One region of the Paenarthrobacter sp. C1 genome, then DNA from elsewhere that is predicted to be linked to it. Evidence: riboswitches for the same ligand, from Rfam matches in the RefSeq annotation. Region 1 holds a riboswitch; each other region holds the start of a gene.
What was found. A riboswitch is a leader RNA that binds a small molecule or an ion and turns the genes downstream of it on or off. The one in region 1 is predicted to bind cyclic di-AMP.
Positions count from the first base shown of each region.

Region 2: another riboswitch for cyclic di-AMP. It lies ahead of ACNAOU_RS20600 (hypothetical protein); the one in region 1 lies ahead of ACNAOU_RS02005 (NlpC/P60 family protein).
Region 3: another riboswitch for cyclic di-AMP. It lies ahead of ACNAOU_RS04855 (M23 family metallopeptidase); the one in region 1 lies ahead of ACNAOU_RS02005 (NlpC/P60 family protein).

Region 1 covers NZ_CP186052.1:397,802-405,038, reverse strand. Annotated here, with positions in the region: gene ACNAOU_RS02020 (PEP/pyruvate-binding domain-containing protein) at 1-1,770, opposite strand, end outside; gene ACNAOU_RS02015 (universal stress protein) at 1,791-2,828, opposite strand; gene ACNAOU_RS02010 (hypothetical protein) at 3,247-3,927, shown strand; gene ACNAOU_RS02005 (NlpC/P60 family protein) at 4,032-4,823, opposite strand; cyclic di-AMP (ydaO/yuaA leader) riboswitch at 4,827-4,994, opposite strand; gene ACNAOU_RS02000 (copper resistance CopC family protein) at 5,169-5,801, opposite strand; gene ACNAOU_RS01995 (NCS2 family permease) at 5,916-7,237, shown strand, end outside.
Region 2 covers NZ_CP186052.1:4,407,247-4,414,483, reverse strand. Annotated here, with positions in the region: gene ACNAOU_RS20615 (hypothetical protein) at 1-146, shown strand, start outside; gene ald (alanine dehydrogenase) at 268-1,386, opposite strand; gene ACNAOU_RS20605 (PucR family transcriptional regulator) at 1,595-2,809, shown strand; gene ACNAOU_RS20600 (hypothetical protein) at 3,078-4,259, opposite strand; cyclic di-AMP (ydaO/yuaA leader) riboswitch at 4,275-4,425, opposite strand; gene ACNAOU_RS20595 (hypothetical protein) at 4,554-4,784, opposite strand; gene ACNAOU_RS20590 (ATP-dependent DNA ligase) at 4,831-5,895, shown strand; gene ACNAOU_RS20585 (DUF6480 family protein) at 5,911-6,174, opposite strand; gene ACNAOU_RS20580 (alpha/beta fold hydrolase) at 6,308-7,111, opposite strand; gene ACNAOU_RS20575 (hypothetical protein) at 7,197-7,237, opposite strand, start outside.
Region 3 covers NZ_CP186052.1:998,681-1,005,917, reverse strand. Annotated here, with positions in the region: gene ACNAOU_RS04880 (molybdopterin molybdotransferase MoeA) at 1-187, opposite strand, end outside; gene ACNAOU_RS04875 (NTP transferase domain-containing protein) at 184-1,080, opposite strand; gene ACNAOU_RS04870 (HNH endonuclease) at 1,123-1,623, opposite strand; gene ACNAOU_RS04865 (NlpC/P60 family protein) at 1,840-2,622, opposite strand; gene ACNAOU_RS04860 (C40 family peptidase) at 2,716-3,447, opposite strand; cyclic di-AMP (ydaO/yuaA leader) riboswitch at 3,452-3,613, opposite strand; gene ACNAOU_RS04855 (M23 family metallopeptidase) at 3,759-4,595, opposite strand; cyclic di-AMP (ydaO/yuaA leader) riboswitch at 4,600-4,840, opposite strand; gene ACNAOU_RS04850 (metal-dependent transcriptional regulator) at 5,036-5,731, opposite strand; gene serC (phosphoserine transaminase) at 6,034-7,164, shown strand.

The DNA.
Region 1 (7,237 bases):
CAGCGCTTCCGCCGTTTGGCCAGCCATGGAGGCAGCGGCGTCGTCATCTTCCCTGATCTGCGAGGCGAGCTGCCACAGGGCCAGGTCCATTTCAGTGGTGACGTTGTTGGGCAGCCCGCGGATCACGGTCTGCAGTTCAGCGTAGGATGCCTGGTCGCCGAGTATCCGGCCTACGAGCGCCAGCAGGGCAAAGCCGAGCGCCGGCAACGGCAGGATTTGCGGGACGGTGGCGAAGAGCTCCGAACCCAGGATTCTTTGCACGTGGGCTACCCGTTGATGGGCGGTGGCTTCCCCTGGGACGGCTATGGCTTTGCGGAGTTCAGAACTGTGGCGCTCTACCCGTTCCAAGGCCGCCTCCGGACGGAACAGACCCCGGAGCAACGACTCGGGGACGCGGTATTTTGCAGCCACTGGAGCCACGTGGCGGATGAGTTTCAGCGGCGTTTTGATGGTCACCGAAAAGCGGGGGTCATCGAACAAACTCCGCATCAGCATGGCGGACCGGGCTTCCATGACATCGAAGACCCGGGGCACGATCTTCCGCCCGATCCGGCTCCGCAATACCGGGGTGAGATCAAAGAAGATGCGCTGGCCGGCCTCGTAATAGGGTGACGGTCCTGACCGGGGATCCGGGACGGCAAAGCCCGCCGTTTTGGCAACACAGGAGGCTATGAGGCGGATCCCGGCCAAACCCATGGGCGTCAGTGGCCGTGTGAGGCCCTGCGCGAGGCTGAAATTCAGAAAGGCGTGGATGCCAGGGACCGGTGGGGTGCGGGTGGTTTGCGGGTAAAGGGTGGTGATGGGCCTGGCCTGGGTCAGCCACAGTTTTCCGTTGGGATCCATGGCCCACTCGGTGTCCTGTGGAGCTCCATAGTGTCTCTCCACCAAGCGGCCAAGTTCGGCCAGCTCCTTGATCTGCCGGTCACTAAGACACGGTTGAACAGCTGCATCCCGGGCGCCTTCCGGGTCCCCCGGACTTTCGTTGCGTGACCGTTGGGTCCGTTGCGTGCCGCCGCCCGGCACGGCATGGATCTCCACCCGCCGGTCCCCCAGGGTGCGTTTCACGATTGCACCGCCGGCCATATCAACATCGTACTGATCCGGATTCACGGCGCCGGACACCACGGCCTCCCCCAGACCGGGGCTCGCGTCGATCACTGTCTCGTGCCTCTTGCCCGTCACGGGATTGGCCGTGAACATAACACCGGCAGCCGTCGAATCGACCATCTCCTGGACAACGACAGCCAGGGCGGCACCAGCATGCTCAATGCCGTTGGTAGCCCGGTAAGTCACCGCCCTGTCAGTCCATAAGGAAGCCCAGCAGCGGCTCACGGCATCCAGGACAGAGTCCGCGCCCACCACGTTCAGGAAAGTGTCCTGTTGGCCGGCGAAACTCGCGAAGGGAAGGTCTTCGGCTGTTGCCGAAGACCTGACAGCGACGGGGACGTTGCTGCCCAGAGCTTCATAGGCGGACCGCACTGCTTCAGCGACGTCGGCCGGGACCCCGGCGTCGAGGACCAGGGAACGGGCCCGCCCGGCCAACCGGTTCAGCCCTGTAAGGTCAACCGTGCTTGTCGATTCCAGGGCCGCACAAATGTCATCCAGGCCGCTCGATGACAGCGCACGCCGATATGCATCCGTGGTCAGGCAAAAGCCTGGCGGCACGGGTAAGCCGGCGCCTGCAAGCTCGCCGAGGTTCGCTGCTTTGCCGCCCACCTCGGGAAGCATGGGTCCACGAATATCCGTGAGCTGCAGCGTGAACACCGGCATCCCTTTTCCTGCGCCTTTTCCTACACCGCGCCGAGCATCGGACCAAACTTGTCGCGGTCTGCCAGACGGGGATCCTCGCGGTCCGGAACAACCAACACGGGTCCTTTCGCATGGTGCAGGACGCCATCCGATGTGGATCCCAACAGCATGCCCGCAAACCCACCGCGGCCACGGGTGCCCAAAACCACCAATTCCACGCTGCGGCTGGTTTCCACCAGAACGTCAACAGGCGAGCCGTCCCTGAGGTCCGTCTCGATGGTCAGTTGCGGGAAATGGCTCTGCAGCCAGGCAACCCCCGCGTCCAGCTGAACCTTGATATCGGCAAACAAGGCGTCCCGGTCCAAGGGAGCGGGGACCCAGGCCAGGGAACCGCTGTACTGCGGGACAGCGCAAATGACACGGAGCTTGGCTCCCATGCGTTGGGCCTGCTCAGCTGCTTCGAGCACAGCGACCCGCGCCTGCTCCGAGCCGTCCACGCCCACTGCAACCACGTTTTCCACGATGCGGGGGCCGGCCTTGGCGTGCTCGGCCTTGATGTGTTTGTCCTCGGTATTCTCGCCGAGGCGGTCAGCACAATAGAGCGGGACAGTTACTGTGGGGCACTTGGCATGGGCGGGCAAGGCGCTGCTGACTGAGCCCAGCAGACGACCTACGAAACCGCCGCGGCCACGGCTTCCGAAAACCAGGAGCGCTGCCTCTGCGGAAAGATCCAGCAGCACGCCTGCTGCGTCACCGTTTTCGACGGAAGCATCAACGTCGATGGAGTATCGGGCGACCTTGTCCATGGCCTGCTTGACAATGGCTTCCGCGCCCTCGCGAATGACCGAATCGTCCACGGTGGCGTATCCGCCGTCGAGTCCTGAGGCGGCGAAAATAGGAACCGAGTACGCCGTGACGATGTGCAGCGGAAGCTGCCTGCGTTCGGCCTCACGTGCTGCCCACACCAGGGCGCACTGCCCGTGTTCCGAGCCGTCCACTCCCACGACGATGCCGCCCGGTGCCACTGCCAGGCCCTCGCCGTCCTGTGGCTCTTCACTGTGTCTGCCGTGCTGGTCCATTTGGGGGCCCGCCTCTCCACCTACTGCTTGATGTTCCGGCCATTCTGCCAGAGGTTTTCCGCATCGGATTCCTCGAGGGCTCGATTGTCAATGGCCAGGGGCAGGGAAATCCGGAATTTCCCTGTCCAATGCCCACTATTCTCGGTCGGCAGGGCCGAATCAAGGTGGCTCGGCTGTATGTGTATAACGGTCGGGGCTCGGTTTCCGGACCCCGCTTTTGTGCTGCTGATGAACACACGGAACACGCTGTCAGGGAAGGCTATCCATGCGCGAAAAAGTTCGGTAGTGTTCGAGTCACCGAATGGCCGGCGAACGTGTCCTACAGCACACTCCGGCCATTTATTTGCGGCCGCTTGGGGAACTCGGACGCGATCCCACGCGATGCCGCAAGGCACACACGTCAAGGAGGAACCAAGCAGTGTCACACGCGCCTGATTCCGGCACGGAACGCACAACCACCGTGGTCATAGGAACCGGCTTGTCCGGCCTGGCAGTTGCCAGTGAACTCAGCCGCTACGGCGTGGGCTCCATAGTGGTGGATGGTTTCGGTGCCCTGTCAGCCACCGGCCCGGCGGTCCACACAGGCATGCTTCAACGCTGCGAGGTCACCGATCCCGCGTCCATCCAGGAACGCAACGAAATCCTCCGCCACTTACGCAATTACGCGGCCAGCCACCATCTGGACGTACGCAGCACCACCAGGGCCGTCCGCCTGGATTTCCTGGGCGCGGACCCAACCCAGCACATCGGGTACGGGCTCGCCGCAAGCATGACCCGGAGCGGTCTCCATGCCTCCGGCCCCCTCGAATCCGCCCCGCGCCAGTGGGCAGTCCACACCGCCAACGGGATTCTCCTGGCAGACCATATTGTGGTCACACGCTGCGCCCAGAGCCAGCTGCGCCGCATGCTGGCCGAACTTGGAATCGCCGTCGGACAGAACCTGGTCTCCGCGATGCGGGCAGTGGGAATGCACCTGGTGGGCGTGGGCGAGCTCATTACGCCCAGCCCCAAGGAAGTCCTGCGGCAAGCCAAGGCAGTGGGTCAGGCAATCTCCACCAAGGTGGCGCTCCCGGGCGGCCCGGGTATCGCCATCGCCTAGCCGGCATCATTCACGGCAGCCGCAACACGAATTTTAAACGCCAAAGGCCGGTGTCCTCGAAGATGATCTTCGGAGACACCGGCCCTTGCGTTGAAGCGTGAGGCTTATGCGCCAGCGCGTACGTACGTGATGGGACCAGTAGCGGTCAACCAGCTGATCGGGTGGATGCCCGTCTGGTTGCCGTTGATTCCACCGCTGATTGCCTGGCCGTTGCCGATGTAGATGGCGACGTGGCCGGACTGGACGATCATGTCGCCCGGCTGCGGGTCGCTGACAACCTTGCCGTAGTTCATGAACTGCATGGGAGCGAGGTCGCCAACCGGAATGCCGGCGGAACCGAGGGCCCGCTCAACCATGGCGGTGCAGTCCTGCATGATGCCGATCTGGGCGTAAGCCGAGGCAACCATGGCAGCGTTGACGCCACCGGCAGCGGGAGCAGCAGCTACAGGAGCAGCAGCAGGTGCAACAGCGGCCGGAGCTGCAACTGCAGCCTGGGCAGCTACGGGAGCCGCCGCTGCAGCAGCGGTAACGGCAGCCGGCTTGGCAGCGGGGGCTTCAACTACAGGAGCCGGCTTTTCGATGACCGGAGCTGCAACAGAAGCAACAGCCGGACGCTCGAAGTTGACGGTAGCCGTAGAAAGAGCGGTAACAACCTTGGTGGGGGCCTCGGAAGCGGTCTCGGCGACCGTAGCGGGGCTGGCATCGCGCTGGACCGGAGCCTCTGCAGCGTGTGCAGCGACAGATCCGGTCAGAACGAGTCCGGAAGCTGCTGCGATAACAGCTGCCTGGCGGCCAGCGCCGGAAGCGTTGCTGGCAACTGCCTTGGAGATGGAGATGAACGGATTAGGACGTACGCTGTCCGCCTTACGACGGCCGCGAAGAATGCGTGAAGACATGAAAGAGCCTCTCCCGATGCCTGCGAGGTTAGCTGTCGGATTCGGATGGGAGTCACCCGGCCACTATCCCCCGCTGTTCAGCGGAAGTTTCGTGACTTCACCCCAAGGCACGCTCGAAAGCGGCCCAAAATGGGTTCCCCGTCTCTGCCGTAGGTTTGTCTGCGAACGGATTCCGGACTGCGGCAGAGCTAGGCAATCAGGCCGGAAGTGCCCGCTACGTGGAACAGGCACAGGTACTACCGTACGCGATGATCCCGCCGAAGTCACATTTAAGTAACGAGGACTGCAGCTTTGGCGTGTCGCGGTAACCGAACCGAGATATTCGCAGCTACGTAGAAAAGCCCGCTATTCCGCGGCTTCCGGGCGGTTTTCGTCATCCGATCCGGCAAGTTTCCTGCGGGCTGTAACGGCGAGGAAGATCACGAGCGCAACCGCAACAACCGCAATGACAACAATGCTCCAGGGGAACGGCTGGGACGCATCTGCCGCGGGCGAACTGCCAACTGTTCCCGGAGGAGCCGTACCTGCGGACGGCACCGATCCCGAGGTGGCCGAAGCGGACGCCGAGGGGGCGGCCGAGCCGCTTGCCGCCGTCGTGCTTCCCGCTGTGGCCGTGAACTTGAAGGTGCCCTCGATGGGGTGCGAATCGGAGCTGACAACGCGCCACACCACCGTGTACTCCCCCGCCGGCGCGCCGGCCCGGAGCTTCTGCACGGCCTGGCTGTCGATGATCTCGACCGGCCCGTCTGCCCAGTTCTCGCCGCCGGAGGTTACGGAGACGCCCGATCCGATGGCCAGCGGCCGGTTGTTGAACGTAATGGAGACCGACGCCGGCACTTCAGCCACGGTTGCACCGTTCGCCGGCGCTGTGGATTCCGCGACGTCGTGCGCGGACGCCGGAGCCGCGGAAAACAGCAGGGCAGACGCGAAGGCAAGGGCGGCGACGACGGCGGCCAGAAGCGGGCGGATGGTACGCATGGGGCGGTTTCTCCTAGTGTTGGCTTCCTTACAGACTAGGGGAATGGTCCGAAGCTCCCACATTCAACGGCATAGGATTTGAGAGCACACTCCCCCCAATACCCGGAGACCTTCATGCTTAAACAAGGTTCTGCAGTGGACCGCTATTTCAAGATTTCCGAACGTGGCTCCACGTACTCAAGGGAAATCCGTGGCGGCTTCGCGACATTCTTCGCCATGAGCTACATCGTTGTGCTGAACCCGCTGATCCTCTCGGGGGCAGACTCCAGCGGAGCTTCCCTGGGCTTCACCGCGGTCGCAGCCACCACGGCGTTCGTCGCCGGCATCCTGACCATCCTCATGGGCGCCTGGGCCAAGCACCCCTTCGCTGTGGCCACTGGGCTGGGCGTGAATGCGTTCGTCGCGGTTACCGTGGCCTCGCACCCGCAGCTGACCTGGCCGGACATGATGGGCCTTGTTGTCCTCTCCGGCGTCACGATGCTCATCCTGGTGCTCACCGGCTTCCGCACCGCGGTTTTCAAGGCTGTGCCGGAGGCGTTGAAGACGGCGATCGTGGTGGGCATCGGCTTGTTCATTGCCCTGATCGGCCTGGTGAACGCCGGTTTCGTCCGGCGCATCCCGGACGCTGCGGGCACGACTGTTCCGCTGGGCCTCGGTGTTGACGGGAAGCTCATGGGCTGGCCCACTCTGGTGTTTGCCGTCGGTCTGATCCTGACCATCGCCCTGGTGGTCCGCAAGGTCCGTGGTGCGATCCTGATCGGCATCGTGGTCTCCACTGCGCTGGCTGCGATCCTCGAGTTCACCCTCCACATCGGCCCCAGCTTCGATGGCAAGAACGTCAACCCCCGCGGCTGGTCCCTGGTGGCCCCCACTTTGTCGGAGTGGGGCGCTCCGGACCTCTCCCTGATCGGCAAGGCCAACCCCTTCGGGGCCTTCGAACACCTCGGCTTCATCGCCGCGGCGCTGCTGGCATTCGTGATCCTGCTGAGCATCTTCTTCGACGCCATGGGCACCATGGTGGGCCTGGCCAATGAGGCCGGAACGGTGGACAAGGACGGCAACATCCCGAACGTGGACCGCGTGCTGCAGGTGGACGCCCTTGGTGCCATCGTCGGCGGCGGGGCCTCGGTTTCCTCCAACCAGATCTTCGTTGAATCCGGCGCGGGCATCGGCGAAGGTGCCCGCACCGGCCTGGCCTCGATCGTGACCGGCGTGCTCTTCCTCATTGCCATGTTCTTCACACCGCTGATCAACCTGGTGCCATTCGAAGCCGTGGCCCCCGCGCTGGTGGTTGTGGGCTTCATGATGGTGTCCCAGGTGGGGAAGATCGACTGGCAGGACTGGGGAGTCGGGATTCCCGCGTTCCTGACCATCGCCTTGATGCCGTTCACGTACTCCATCGCCAACGGCCTGGGTGCCGGGTTCATCTCGTTCGT
Region 2 (7,237 bases), 690 kb from region 1:
CGGCTCCCTCGTTGCCGGTCACGCCTCCGGAGATCGACCCCTCAAAGCTTGATCCCTCGAAGCTCGGGCCATCGGACATCCCCGTCCCGGTCCCGTCCCAGCTGATTCCCCCGGTCCCGGAAGCCCCGAAAATCCCAGCGAAGTGACAGTTAATGCCAAATGTTCCTTGGGAACATTGGCATTAACTGAGAACCCGGCAGGCGTTAAACCACGACGGCGGGGTGCGGCTTCACGTGGAAGCTGCACCCCGCCGTCGTGGTTGGCTGCTTAGGCGGAGACCAAGCTGTGCCAGTCGTTGACGAGGGGCAGGTTGTGCGCCTCGGAAACGGAGTGGTGTGCCACGTGGCCTGCGGCGATGTTGAGGCCGGCGGCCAGGGCGGGGTCGCGGTCGAAGGCGGCCTTGACGCCCAGGTTGGCCAGTGCCACGGCGTAGCGCAGGGTGACGTTGGTCAGTGCGTACGTGGAGGTGTTCGGAACGGCGCCAGGCATGTTGGCAACGCAGTAGAAGATCGAGTTGTGGACCTTGTACGTCGGTTCCTGGTGGGTGGTGGGGTGCGTGTCCTCGAAGCAGCCGCCCTGGTCCACAGCGATGTCCACCAGGACCGAGCCCGGCTTCATGCGGGAGACGAGTTCGTTGGTGACCAGCTTGGGAGCCTTGGCGCCCGGGATCAGGACGGAGCCGATCACGAGATCTGCGTCGATGACTGACTTCTCGATCTCGTAGGCGTTGGAGGCAACGGTCTTCAGGCGGCCCTGGTAGAGGGCGTCCAGTTCGCGCAGCCGGTTGATGTTGATGTCCATGATGGTGACATCAGCACCGAGGCCCAGCGCCATGGCAGCGGCGTTGGTTCCCGCAACGCCGGCGCCGAGGACAACAACCTTGGCCGGGCGGACGCCCGGTACGCCGCCCAGGAGGACACCCTTGCCGCCGGCCGGAGCCATCAGCGAGGAAGCGCCGACCACGACGGACAGGCGGCCTGCGACCTCGGACATGGGGGCGAGCAGCGGAAGTGTGCGGCCTTCCTGCACGGTTTCGTAGGCGATGGCCGTGACGCCGGAGTTGATGAGCTCGGCGGTGAGCTCGGGTTCTGCGGCGAGGTGCAGGTAGGTGAAGAGGATCAGGCCCTTGCGGAAGCGGTGGTACTCCGCGGCGATGGGTTCCTTGACCTTCATGACCATGTCCGCGCGGCCCCACACGTCATCGGCTTCGTTGACGATTTCGGCGCCGGCGATCGAGTATTCCTCGTCGGTGATGCCCGAGCCGAGGCCTGCGCCGCGCTCAACCAGAACGGTGTGTCCGTGGGTGCGGAATTCGTGGACGCCGGCGGCCGTGATGGCTACGCGGAACTCGTTGTTCTTGATTTCTTTGGGGACGCCGATGATCATTTGCTGGCTCCATCGTTAGCGGCCTGTTCGGCCGAATATTTGCTGCGGGCTGTGATTCCAGAATAAATCCGGCTGTGAGGCAGGCGACATGGATTCCCGACCGGCCCGGGAGCAAACCCCCGGAAATTCAAGGAACTCCTGCCGTCAAGCTCGACATTTGTCGAGCACCAAGGCGTCAGGTGTCGCCTGCTGTTGGTACGCTTTCCGGATGCAGCAAGACGTGGAACAGATCGTTGAACGCGTAGCACTGAAGCTCGGCCGCGGACTGTCCTTGGAGGACCTCGACGGCGTTCTTCTCGCCTACAGTTCCAACCAATCCCACGCAGACCGCGTCCGGGTGAACTTCCTGCTCAGCAAGCGCGTCCCCAGCGACGTCAGCGCCTGGCAGCTCTCGCACGGCATCTCCACCGCCGTGCGCCCCGTTGTGGTGCCCGCCAACGACGAACTCGGGATGCTCGGCCGCGTCTGTGTCCCCTTGTTGGTCCGCGGTTTCCGTGTGGGGTACTTGTGGGTGCAACAGGACCTTGAGGAGCAAAGCGCGACGGCGATCCTCGCCCAGTTGCCCGGCGTCCGGGACGAACTGGACCTGTTGGCGGGCTTGCTCCTGGACTCGAACACGGCCGAGTCCGAGTTCCGGCGCCGGCGTGAGCAGGAGTTCCTCTCGGCCTGTGGCGGCGAATCGAACGCCGTGGCGGCCGTTGCGGGGTGGAAGGAGATCCAAGGCCGCGGCCCGTGGCAACTGGTGACGATCCTTGACGCCGAAGGTGCCCGGTCCGACGTCGATCCCATCGCGGCAACCCTCACGCACCGCTCAGCCGCGCTGCAGTCCACTATCGGCGTGAACGCGGCTTTGTTCAGCGCGGGCACGGAAACCCACTCGGTGGTCCTGTTCCGGGAATCCGGAGGACGGGCAGACCACGCGCAGGTCCTGGTCCATTACCAGCTTGAGCTCGCCAAGCGTGCCGGCCGGACCGTGGACCGCGTCATCCTGGGGATCAGCGAACCCTTCCAGGTGATCAGGCAGCTCGCGGTGGCGTACCGGCAGTCCAAGGTTGCTGCGCAGGCGGCGGCCGTGGATGCGCAGCTCGGGGAACTGGTGGACAGCCGTTCCGTGGGCGTGTACCAGCTCTTTGACCGCCTGCTGGCACCGGGCGGCTGGGACGATACCGGCTCGGTGCATTTCCGCACGCTTGAGGACCAGGACAAAAACGGCGAGCTCCTGCCGGTCCTGGAGCTTCTCTACGACAACGACAGTGCCGTGCAGGATGTCGCCGAGAAACTTCACCTCCACAGGAGCAGCATCTACAACAGGCTCGGACGCATCCGCCAGCTCATCGGTGCTGATCCCTTGAACGGTGCCATCCGGCTTGAACTGCATGCTGCCTTAAAGGCGCGGCGCTGGGCCGGCAGGCCGCGGATCTGAGCCCGGACCGCGGATTTGAGCCGGACCCGCGGATCTAAGCACCGGCAAGACTCAGCGTAAGAAACAGATAAGGCAGGTACCCGCGCGGGTACCTGCCTTATCTGATGCCAATGCGCTGGCCTGGCCGTTCACGGGGGAACGCGTCAGGAGCGCCTCAGCCGCTGGCAACTCCAGCGGCCCAAACGGCGCCTGAACGTTGCCGTGCGGCTGCTGCTGCAGTACCGCCCGTGCCAGCCGGTGTGCACGTTGGTGCGGGGCAACCGCGTGCTCACTGCAGTGCCTTCTGTGCGGCGTCAAGGAGCGATTCCAAGGTGGACGCCTGCGGCTGAGGCGACGTGCCTGCGGTGGGCTTGCCGGTGGGCCGGGGCTTTGCCGTTTGCGTTCCCGTCGGTGTTGGCGTCGGGGTCGGCGTGGGAGTGGTGGTCGGCGTCGGCGTCGTGGTGGGCGTCGGTGTTGCCGGCGGTGTCGTGATCGTGTCCGAGGGCACGTCGCCGGGCGCCGGCGCAGGTTGGGTCGGAGCCGGAGTGCCGGCTACGGGGGACGGCGCTGCGACTGCCGGGGCGGACGCCGACGGGACCCAGACAGGGGCTGCCAGGGAGACGTGCGGTGAAGGAACCGACGACGGCGAAACCGCCACAGGCGATTCCGGTACCGTCGCCTCCGGTACCGTGGCCGGTTGGCCTGCTTCGGATGACGATTGACCCGACGACGACGGGGAGGACGCTGTGGTGTAGGAAGCCCGGGGCGCAGGGGCTGCCGAGCCCGGTTGGCGGTCCTCGCCACTCTGGCCGCCGTTGGCTTCCTGGGCCGGACTTTCCTGACCGAAGAACGGAAGCTCCAGTGCCTGCCCGACGGTTCCCGCAGTCAGTACCAGGCCCAGCGCTCCGGCAACCACTGCCATGCGCTGGCTCATGTGCTTCACCGACGCGGCTTTCCGCAGAACAGCTTGGGGTTCGCGGCCAAATGAGGAGGTGGTGCCGAGGGTTGATGCCGTTACCGGCGGAGGTGTCTTGCGGGATGCCGCCGGGGCCGGGGCAGCCGCTTCGGCTCCGGCTTCCCCGCGGGTGGCTGCCTTGCGGGCAGCAACCACGGGAATGGCTGACGTGGGAGGCCCTGGTGTGGTGGATGCCGGAGCTGCGGCCCGCGCGGCTTCGACTACCGGAATCGCTGCGGTTGCCGGCTCCGGGCCTGCGGTTGCCGGCTCCGGAAGCGCAGGGGCCGCCTTCGGCTCGGCAGGGGCGATCACAGCCCTTGCCGCACGCTCACGCTCAGCGGCCCGGGCCGCAGCCCGCGTGGTGGGCGCAGCCTTAGCGGGTGATGCCGGAGTGGGTGCCGTTACGGTGGGGATCGCCGTCGTGGCTGGTTCCGGGGATCCGCTGGGTTGGGCCCGACGGCGTCCGGTTGGCTTGGTGCGCTCGCGCTCGAGTTGCGCGCGGCGTGGGTTATCCATGGTTGGGGACATGGTTGTGCCTCTCAACGCCTGCGAGGTTAGCTGTCGGGTTCGGACGAGGCCGTCCGGCCGCGCGTGGCGGCTTCACCCCAAGGGCTTGCGGAGAAAACAAGCCCGGGAAACTGTGGGTCCCCCGTCTCTGCCGCGGGTCTGGCGGATCCTGGATTGCGGCAGAGCCCGGCGTCAATCCAGAAGCGGCCCAGCGGAGATCGGGTCGCCCTATGACCGTACAGGAGGCGGAAAGTAAAGTCACATTAATGTAACGGGCGGTAGTTCTGCCCCCGCGGGAGGGTGCTACCGCTTAGGCTTCGGGGCCGGCGCGGGGGCGGGGAGTTCGTGTTCGATTTTCCGGACCTGGTGGGCCTGATGTGTGGCAGGGCGGAAGACTTCGTCTGCGATCCCCAGCATGCCGCCTGCTGCGGCCCGCCGGACGCCGCGCTTGTTCTCCCGCGCAATCCAGTACCAAAGCGCGCCCGTGAGCGCGGGAACTCCGAGCACTGCTGCCAACACGGCCAAGATGTCCATCCGCCAACACTAGCCTTGGGCACGTACTGGCCGGTAGACATGAGCTATGGACCTACCAGTGATGCCGCCCGTTTCGCCCATGCTCGCCAAGTCCGTCCCGAACATCCCCGACGTTGGGCATTACGAGCCCAAATGGGACGGATTCCGGACCATCGTCTTCAAGGACGGGGACGACATCGTCCTGGGCAGCCGCAACGAGAAGCCCATGACCCGCTACTTCCCGGAGCTGGTGGAAGCGCTGAAGAAGAACCTTCCGGACAAGTGCGTTGTAGACGGCGAGATCATCCTGATCCAGGGCAACAGGCTTGAGTTCGAGGTGCTGCAGCAGCGAATCCATCCCGCGGACAGCCGGGTTCGGATGCTTGCGGAGAAGACGCCGGCGTCCCTGGTGGCGTTCGACCTGCTTGCCCTCGGCGATGAGGATCTGACCGGCCGGCCCTTCGCCGAGCGGCGCGCGGCCTTGGAGAAAGCCCTCGCCGACGCCCGGCCTCCTGTGTACGTAACGCCTGCGGTGACGGACCTGGGGCGCGCCAAGGAATGGTTCGTGCAGCTTGAGGGAGCAGGCCTCGACGGCGTGCTGTCGAAACCGCTCGACGGCACCTACCAGCCGAACAAGCGGGTGATGTTCAAGACGAAGCATGAGCGGACAGCCGATTGCGTGGTGGCCGGGTTCCGTTGGCACAAGACCGCGAAAGTTGTGAGGTCGATGCTCCTGGGGCTCTACGACGACTCAGGCCGGCTTCATCACGTCGGCGTCGTGGCGTCATTCCCCATGGCAAAGCGGGAGGCGTTGGTGGCGGAGCTTGAGCCCTATCAAGTGGAACTCGGCGACCATCCGTGGGGCGAGTGGGCCAAGCAGGACGATTCGCCCGGGGGGTCACGGATGCCCGGGGCGCAGAGCAGGTGGAGCGCTGGAAAGGACTTCTCCTTTGTGCCGCTGCGCCCCGAACTGGTGATCGAGGTGGCCTACGACTACATGGAGGGTGACCGGTTCCGCCACACGACGCAGTTCCGTCGGTGGCGGCCGGACCGGACTCCTGAAAGTTGCACGTACTCGCAGCTGGAAGAGCCTGCGGAGTACGACCTTGGGGAGATCCTGAGCCTGCCGTAGTGGCCCGGCGGGGAACTACTCCTCGTGCCCCTGGTCGCTGCTCATGCTGCCTTCGGCGGGCGCGGTTTCTCCCGGGGGCACGCCGCCGCCTGGCTCGAGGCCTGTGACGTTTCCATCCAGGGGGTCGGGATTGGCCGAGGAAGCGGGGTCGTCGTCCTCGTCCTGGCGCATGTCGGGATCTTCGTGGATGCTGTCCGCGTCGGCGGTAGTGTCGATGGGTCCACTGGCGCCGCTCACGCCGAAGGTACGGGGATCGTCTTCCGGGTCATAGCTGGTCATGGTGAGCCCTTTCGTAAGTAAGCTTACTAATTAGCTTGCTCCGCCAGCCTATCCGGGACGGGCCGCGCCAACAAGGCCGTCCGCAGAGGTGCCCGTGCCAATGCGGCTCCCTGCGCCTCGGCGTCCTGCTTGCTCAGCGGTGCCGGGTGGTGGCGTTGACGAAGCTGCGGATGGCGTCCGCCACGGCTTTGGGGCGCATGTGCTGGGCAACGTGGCCGACGCCGGGAATTTCCACCAGGCGCCCTTGGGCCACCGCCCGCGAAAGCCTCAAGGACCAATCCGGTCCGGCAACATGGTCGCGGCTTCCCCGGAGAACCAGGACCGGGACATCGATGCCGGACAGCCGATCCAGGGTCGGGTACTTCATCATCACGGGCAGTTCGGTGACGTACCAGCGCGGTCCGCACCGGAAGTAGTCCCCCATGACGATCCAGTTGGACGAAGGACTCTCGCGGAGGATGCCATCCAGCGTCAGGGCAATCGACTGCTGCATCACGTTCTTGTGCCGCGAATCGACAACCGGCCCCATGAGCACAAGCTGCCGTGCACTTTCCGGCCGGTGCAGTGCAGCCTCAATGGCGAACTGCACCCCCATGGAGTGGCCTACCAAAATGTAGGAGTCGATGCCGCGGGATGCCAGGGCCCCGGCAATGAAGGCACCGTAGTCCTCGACCTGGAGTTGCCTGCCGGGTCGGGGAGTGCCGCCGAAGCCCGGCAGGTCGAAGGAGTACGTGGGCGCATGCGCCGCCAGCACGGCGTGCAGTCGTGCCAGGTACCGGTGGGAAACCCCGATGCCGTGGATCAGGATGTAGGCAGGCTTCTCTGCCGACCCGGCCCCGGCCCCGGCCGCGGACCCGGGTTCGGGAGACCCCTCGGTCCAGAAGATGCGTCCGGTGAGGCCATGGGCCTCTATGTCGGAGGACAGTAGCGCGCTCATGCGGGACAAATGACGGAAAAGTACCTTGAAGCCATACAGCTATTGAACAGCATGCTGTCGGTTTCGGAGGGCTCGCCGGTGCGAGCTAGTCCCGCGCGGCGTCGTCCGATTCATTGGAGTCGGCCG
Region 3 (7,237 bases), 600 kb from region 1:
CCATCGCGGAGGAGGCATAGTGGGGCATGTCCTGGATAGCCAGGGCATCAGAGGCCAGGGTACGGCCAAGGGCTTTTGCCAGCGAAACCGGCCCCGGGGGTATGGGCGTGGCGGCGTCGAACGCGCGCTGCCGGGCCTCCTGCCATGTGTGTGCCGCGTGGTGGCCCTCGCCGGGGGCCTCCGTCATTCGGCGTCAGTCCCGGTCTCCGAGTACTCCTTGGCGATTTTGCGGGCCAGGTCCAGGGCCGCTTTCATGGAGGCGTCATCGCTGGCCTGGCCAATGCCACGGGCCATTCCCGCCGCGAAGCCTGCAATGAAGGTGGTGAGCGGCGCGGCCGGGCGAACCACCGAATGCGCGGCCACTCCTGCCACGGCCAGTACCTCGTAGATGTCTATTTCCACGCCCTCAAGCTCAAACGCCTGCAGCAATATGCGGCACCAGTCCTCGAGCGTTTCTTCCTGGCTCTTCACGTCCGCCTCCAACTCGTAGTCAATACCCAGCACCGCGGCGTCCTCCCACGTATCCACGTCGTCTGTGGACCCCGCGGGGACGTCAACGTCCAGCAGGTTCAGCCTAGCAAGCAGCTTGAACACTGAAGAGTTCGTTAACCCGGAACCCCGGACGGCCGAGGCCACCTCCCGGTCCAGAGCGGCCGTGCTGTATATGCCCAACAACGGCTGCTTCCGCCCGTCACCGGATACCGCCATGACCCCTTCCACCCCGGGGTGCCCAGCGAGCACTTCCAACAGGCGGCCGATCCCCTGCGATGCCTTGGGCATATCGCAGGCCAAAACCAGTGTCCAGGGGGATCTCATCCCGGCCGTATCCAGCGCCGACAACCCTGCGGCGATCGCCGCTGCCGGGCCCGCGAAGGCCGGCTCCTCACGCGCGAGCAGCACGGATCCGGGCAAATGCACTCCGTGCTCGCCGGGACCCACCACTACTGTGGCAGCAGCAGCCCGGGCAGCCTCCAGTGCGTGCGAAAGGAGGGTGCCGCCGTCGTACTTCAACGTGGGCTTGGGCACGCCACCGAGGCGGGTGGCCCTGCCACCCGCCAAAACAACGGCGTTGAACTCCATCCGCCCAGCGTACCCGGACGGCGGGAGCTCAGCAGAAATCGATCAGGCAGCGGATTCCGGCAGAAGGAACGGGTCCCAGTCCGGCGCAGGTTTCTCGAGTTCTTTGATCTGCCACATGGTCCCCTGGGGCACACCGGGTTTGAAACGGAGTTTCCAGCCCATTTCGGCAAGTGTGTGGTCGCTCTTGGCGTTGTTGCATTTCAAGCACGCCGCAACCAGGTTTTCCCAGGAATCCGCGCCGCCCCTGGATTTAGGGTGGACGTGGTCTATGGTGTGGGCTGTTTTCCCGCAGTAGGCGCACCGGTGACCGTCGCGGCGAAGAACCCCGCGGCGGCTTACGGCAGTGATCTTGTTGTACTTGGGGCGGATGTAGCGGTTAAGGAGGATCACGGAGGGGCGTCCGAGAATCTCCTGTGGCCCGACGACAGGCTCGTCGCCTTCGGCCACTACGCTTGCTTTCCCAGTGAGCACAAGGACCAGCGCCCGGCGGAATGTTATTACCGCCAGCGGTTCATATCCAGCATTCAGAACGAGTGTGCGCATGCACGTACCTCTTCACGGCCGCACCCGTCAGGGGCACGAGGGCCGGCTGCCCTCTGCATGTACGGGCTGTGGATCGACAACACAAGGGTAAGCACTTATATGCCGTATCAACGAATTTATTTGTCGTTTCGCTCACAGTGTCGGCAAAAGTTCACGCGTGATTAAAGCAAAACACCCCGCAGGCATCTGCCTGCGGGGTGTTCCGGGAGCTGATTGTCAGCCGTTGACGCGGATGAAGACCGGGCCGGAGCCGACGTTGACGCTGAACAGTGCCGTGGTGGATCCGTTCCATCCACCGTGGACTGCCATGCCGTTGCCGACGTACACAGCAATGTGTGCCTGTCCGGCCAAACCGCCATTGGCGTAGTAAGCGAGGTCCCCGGGCTGCGCTTCTGCTGCACTCACGGTGCGGCCCAGCGAAAGGTAACCGGCGGGCCAGTCGTGGAAGTGGATTCCCACTGCTGCCAGGGAGTTGGTGACCAGCATGGTGCAGTCCTGCGTGACACCGAGCTGGGCGTACGCGGCGGCAGCAATTGCTGCGCCGAGTCCGCTGGACGCAGCCGGAGCAGCGGGTGCAGGGGTGGCAGTGCTGACGGCCACTGAGGCGTTCGTGGCCGGAGCCGCAGTGGCGGTGGACTTGGTCGATGCCTTGGCCTCAACCTTTGCCGGAGCCTCTTCAACCACGGGAGCCGGAGCTTCCACGGTGGTGACCACGGGACGCTCGTAAGAGATGGCAACCGTGGAGTCCGCAGCGATGGTGGCCTGGGCAACAGACTGGACATCGAGGGCGGACGTCGACGTCGATTCGCGGTCGACATTCGTCTCAGCAGCATTGGCAGCGATACCGCTGGTCAGCACCAAGCCTGAAGCTGCGGCGATGACTGCTGCCTGGCGGCCGACGCCACCGGCGTTGACGGTGACGGCCTTTGCGATGACGGCAAGCGAGCTGGTCTTGGGGGCCTCAGCGCGGTGCCGTGCAACTTTGTGTGCACTGGTCATTGTTTTCTCTTTCGTATCCGCAGGCAGTTGGGGTACCTGTGGGTAGTGGGTCAGCTGGCAGGGGTACGTCAGCCGGCCCCGAATCGGTTGTTTCTAGCGGAGGGTGAAGAACGAAGACGTGCCGGTGGAGGCCACGGAGTGCAGCAGGGTTCCCTGGCCCGGGTTCAAAGCACTGATCATCATGCCGTTGCCGACGTAGATGCCTACGTGCGCACCGCCGTTCTGCATGACCAGGTCACCGGGCTGGGGGGCGCTGGTGGGCTTCATGGCCGTCCAGGCGTTGACGCGGGGGATGCTGATGCCGGCCTGGGCGTAGACCCACTGGGTGAAGCCGGAGCAGTCCCAGCCGCTCGGAGTAGTGCCGCCCCATACGTAAGGCGAGCCGATTCCTGTGTAGGCAATCGCTGCGAGCCCGGATGCTGCCGCGCTGGAGGCGGACTCCTTGGCTTCGGAGGACTGGGCAGTGACTGCAGTGGCTTCATCCGCCGTGCGCTCTGTGACCAGGGCCGCACGCTGGACAACCTTGGGGGCTTCCTTGGTGGCCACGACGGGGCTCTCGAAGGAGACGGTGGCTGTTGGCTCTGCAGTGACCACTGCGGTGGCAGCCAGCTGCTGGGTGCTGGAGACTTCCGAGGTGGAGACGTCGGTGTCAGCGGCGTGAGCCGGCAACCCGACAGTAAGGACGAGGCCTGAGGCTGCTGCCAGCACGGCGGCCTGGCGGCCAACGGTACCGGCGTTCGAGGAAACAGCCTTCGAAAGAGTGTTCAACGGGTTCGAACGAACCGATTCAGCGCGATGGCGCGCAGGGGTAGTGCGTGATGACACGTAGGTAGCCTCTCCCAATGCCTGCGAGGTGAGCTGTCGGATTCGGATGGGAGTCATCCGGCCGCGCTGCTTCACTGGGAAACTTTGCGACTTAACCCCAAGGCCTTCATTCGAAGACCAGAAGTGGTTCCCCCGCCCCTGCCAGACGATTTTGCGAACGGACCTCGAGTGGTGGCAGAGCTAGGCAATCCACTCAAGTGCACCGGCCCCCTAAAAAGCCGATGCGCTCTGAAGGTTATAACAATTGAAAGCGAATGTCACATTCAGGTCACGAGGCCTGTCATCAATGCGAGAGAGCACCATCAACTGGCTTAGAGCCAGCCCATGGGGTCAACGACCTCGCCGTTGACCTGTACTTCGAAGTGGAGGTGGCAGCCGGTGGAGGCGCCTGTGGTGCCGCTCAGGGCTACGGTGTCCCCGCGGTTGACCGTCTGGCCCACCTGGACGTTGAAGGACGACAGGTGGTTGTACGTGGTCTCCAGGCCGTTGCCGTGATCCACAACCACGCGGTTTCCTCCGCCGTACTCGTGCCACCCGGCAAAAGTCACTTTGCCTGCTGCAGCTGCATGCACGGCAGTTCCGCATTGGGCCACGAAGTCCTGGCCGCGGTGGAAGTCACCGGTGCCGCCCGTGAGGGGGCTGACGCGGTAACCGAAGGGGGAAGCGGTGGTGAGCGTGTCGAGGGGGCTGCCCAGGGTGCCCACGGAAGAAGCACGCTGGATGCTGCCGGCCGACTGGGCGCTGAGCAGTTGCTTCAGCTTTCCGTCAGGGTCCGCAGCGGTGGCTACAGCTGCGCGGCTGAAGTCGATTTTGGCTGATGCTGCCGCGGAAACCTCGGGCTGGCTTCCGACAGTGCCGCCAACGGCCAGGGCAGATTCGGACTGTCCCGATTCCGAGGTGGCCATGACGGGGCTGGTGGCCGGCAGGCCGACAGTCAGGGCAAGTCCGGTGGCGGCAAGCGCAACTCCGGCCTTCTGCCCGACGCCACTTGCTGCGGCGAAGTCGGCAACCTGGCGCAACGGGCTCTTACGGCGGCGCACCTGGCGTTCGGTGTCGCGGGGCCGGATCTCCGTTACGACGCGGGCTGGCCGCAGCTCAGTAGCGGGGCCGGACGCACGGCGGCGGCCCCTGACGTTCTGCGATGTCAAACTCTGTTCCTCTCTGAAAAGCCTGCGAAGTTAGCTGTCGGATTCGGGTCAGAGAGTTCAAAGACCCGGTCCGCACGAAGCGCTCACGGCACACAGGTATCCAAGGAGGGACTTGCATCAATGGGCACTTCTGCTGCGGACTTCACCCCAAGGCTGCTTCTTTAGACAGCCGCTTGTGGTTCCCCCGCCTCTGCCAGTGGTGATGGTTCACCCGATCCGCTGGCAGAGCTCGGCTCCGGATCAGGTAACGCTTTGGTATCAGCGCTAGTAGATAACTATAGGGGATTAAGGGCGTTGGTAATAAATTCGTTATCAACAGAAAGATGCCTGCGGCGGCGGGCCCTTATCATCAATTTCGAAAAACCGCAGGTCACACGCGCGCCAAAGCCCCTCAAAGTGAGGTTTGACACTGCCGGGAGGGTTGTCGGACCGGAAGGCTGTCAGTTGAGGGACACGAAGACGTGCGCTGCAACTTCAGGCGGGAGCTCCAAGGCTCCTTCGATGCCGGGCACCCGGACGGAGATGTACTCGCCCACGCGCTCGAGGGAGACCGGCGCCCCGGGCCGGATTCCGCCCTCATCCAACTGGGTGAGCAGTTCCGGCTCCACCTGGATGGGCTCGGCCAGCCGCGTGACAACCACCCGGGAGTCGGAGGCGTAGCCGTCCATGGCCTGCAGGAGGTTCACGTCGATCCGGGGGAACTGCGTTCCGGCCATGCCTCCCAGTGCTTCCAGTCCCGGAATCGGATTTCCGTAAGGTGACTCGGTGGGATGCTCAAGCAGTTCGTAGAGCCGGCGCTCCACGCGCTCACTCATCACGTGCTCCCAGCGGCAGGCTTCATCATGCACGTACGCCCAGTCGAGTCCGATGACATCGGCCAGGAGCCGCTCCGCCAGACGGTGCTTCCGCATGACTTCGGTGGCACGCTTGCGTCCGACTTCGGTCAGCTCCAGGTGGCGGTCGTTGGACACAATCACCAGGCCATCGCGCTCCATCCGCCCGATGGTCTGGGAGACCGTGGGGCCGGAGTGCCGCAGGCGTTCGGCTATGCGGGCCCTGAGAGCCACAATGTTTTCTTCTTCAAGCTCCAAAATGGTCCGAAGATACATCTCAGTGGTATCGATCAGATCCGTCATCCAGCTCAGCTCTCCTCGAACGCAGTTCTTGCGTAATCTCCACCGTACCGCGTCCCATACCGGGGTGGGCGGTGCCACCGCCACCCTTTGAACGCCAACCCCCAGCCTAGCTTATTTGGAATTACTCCGGATAATTCCGGACCCATTGCGGTCGCATCTTGTTCGTCCGCGTTCCACGTGGCGGACTATGACAGGGGCAGGTTCCTGCGCGCGGGCCATGTCAGGCAGAATTGGGGTGTCGAAGGGGCAGCTGACGCCACCTGCCACGACCCATCTTGAGCCGATACCCTTTGGAGCCACACGTGAGCGACAACAGCATCACCATACCCGCCGACCTCCTGCCGAAAGACGGACGCTTCGGCGCTGGACCGTCCAAGGTCCGCCCGGAACAGCTCGAGGCCCTGTCTGCCGCTGCCACCACCATCCTGGGCACCTCCCACCGGCAGGCTCCCGTCAAGAACCTGGTGGGTTCCGTCCGGGAGGGCCTGAGCCAGTTCTTCCGCGCCCCCGAAGGCTACGAGGTTGTCCTCGGCGTCGGTGGTTCCACCGCGTTCTGGGACGTCGCCGCGTTCGGCCTGGTGGACAAGAAGGCCCAGCACCTCTCCTTCGGTGAGTTCGGTTCCAAGTTTGCCGCCGCCACCAACAAGGCACCTTTCCTTGATGCGTCCTCCATCATCAAGTCCGAACCCGGCACCCGTCCTGCCGCCCAGGCAGAAGCCGGCGTTGACGTATACGCGTGGCCGCAGAACGAAACCTCCACCGGCGTCGCGGCTCCCGTAAAGCGGGTCCAGGGAGCCGACGAAGGTTCGCTGGTCCTGGTGGACGCGACCTCCGCCGCCGGCGGCCTGGACGTCGACGTCTCGGAGTCGGACGTCTATTACTTCGCGCCGCAGAAAAACTTCGCCTCCGACGGCGGCCTGTGGCTCGGTCTTTTCTCCCCCGCCGCGTTGGAGCGGGCCGCCCGCATCAAAGCCAGTGGCCGCTGGATCCCTGACTTCCTGGACCTCCAGACAGCCATCGACAACTCCAAGCTGAACCAGACGTACAACACGCCGTCGCTCTCCACCCTGGTAACGCTGGATGCCCAGGTGCAGTGGCTGAACAGCAACGGCGGCCTGGACTTCGCCAGCAAGCGCACGGCAGATTCGGCCAACCGCATCTACTCATGGGCAGAAGCTTCCGAGTACGCGACGCCGTTTGTCGCCAACGCCGAAGACCGCTCCAACGTCATCGCCACGATCGACTTCGACGATTCGATTGACGCCGCCGCCATCGCCAAGGTCCTGCGGGCCAACGGCGTGGTGGACACTGAGCCGTACCGCAAGCTTGGCCGCAACCAGCTGCGCATCGCCACGTTCGTAGCCATTGAACCGGACGACGTCTCGGCCCTGCTCGCCAGCATCGACTACGTCGTGGGCGAACTGAAGAAGTAGCTCCCCCAAAAAAGGATCGAACGGAGCCGCCTGGGTCATGCCCGGGCGGCTCCCCCGTTTAAATCCCCCAAGG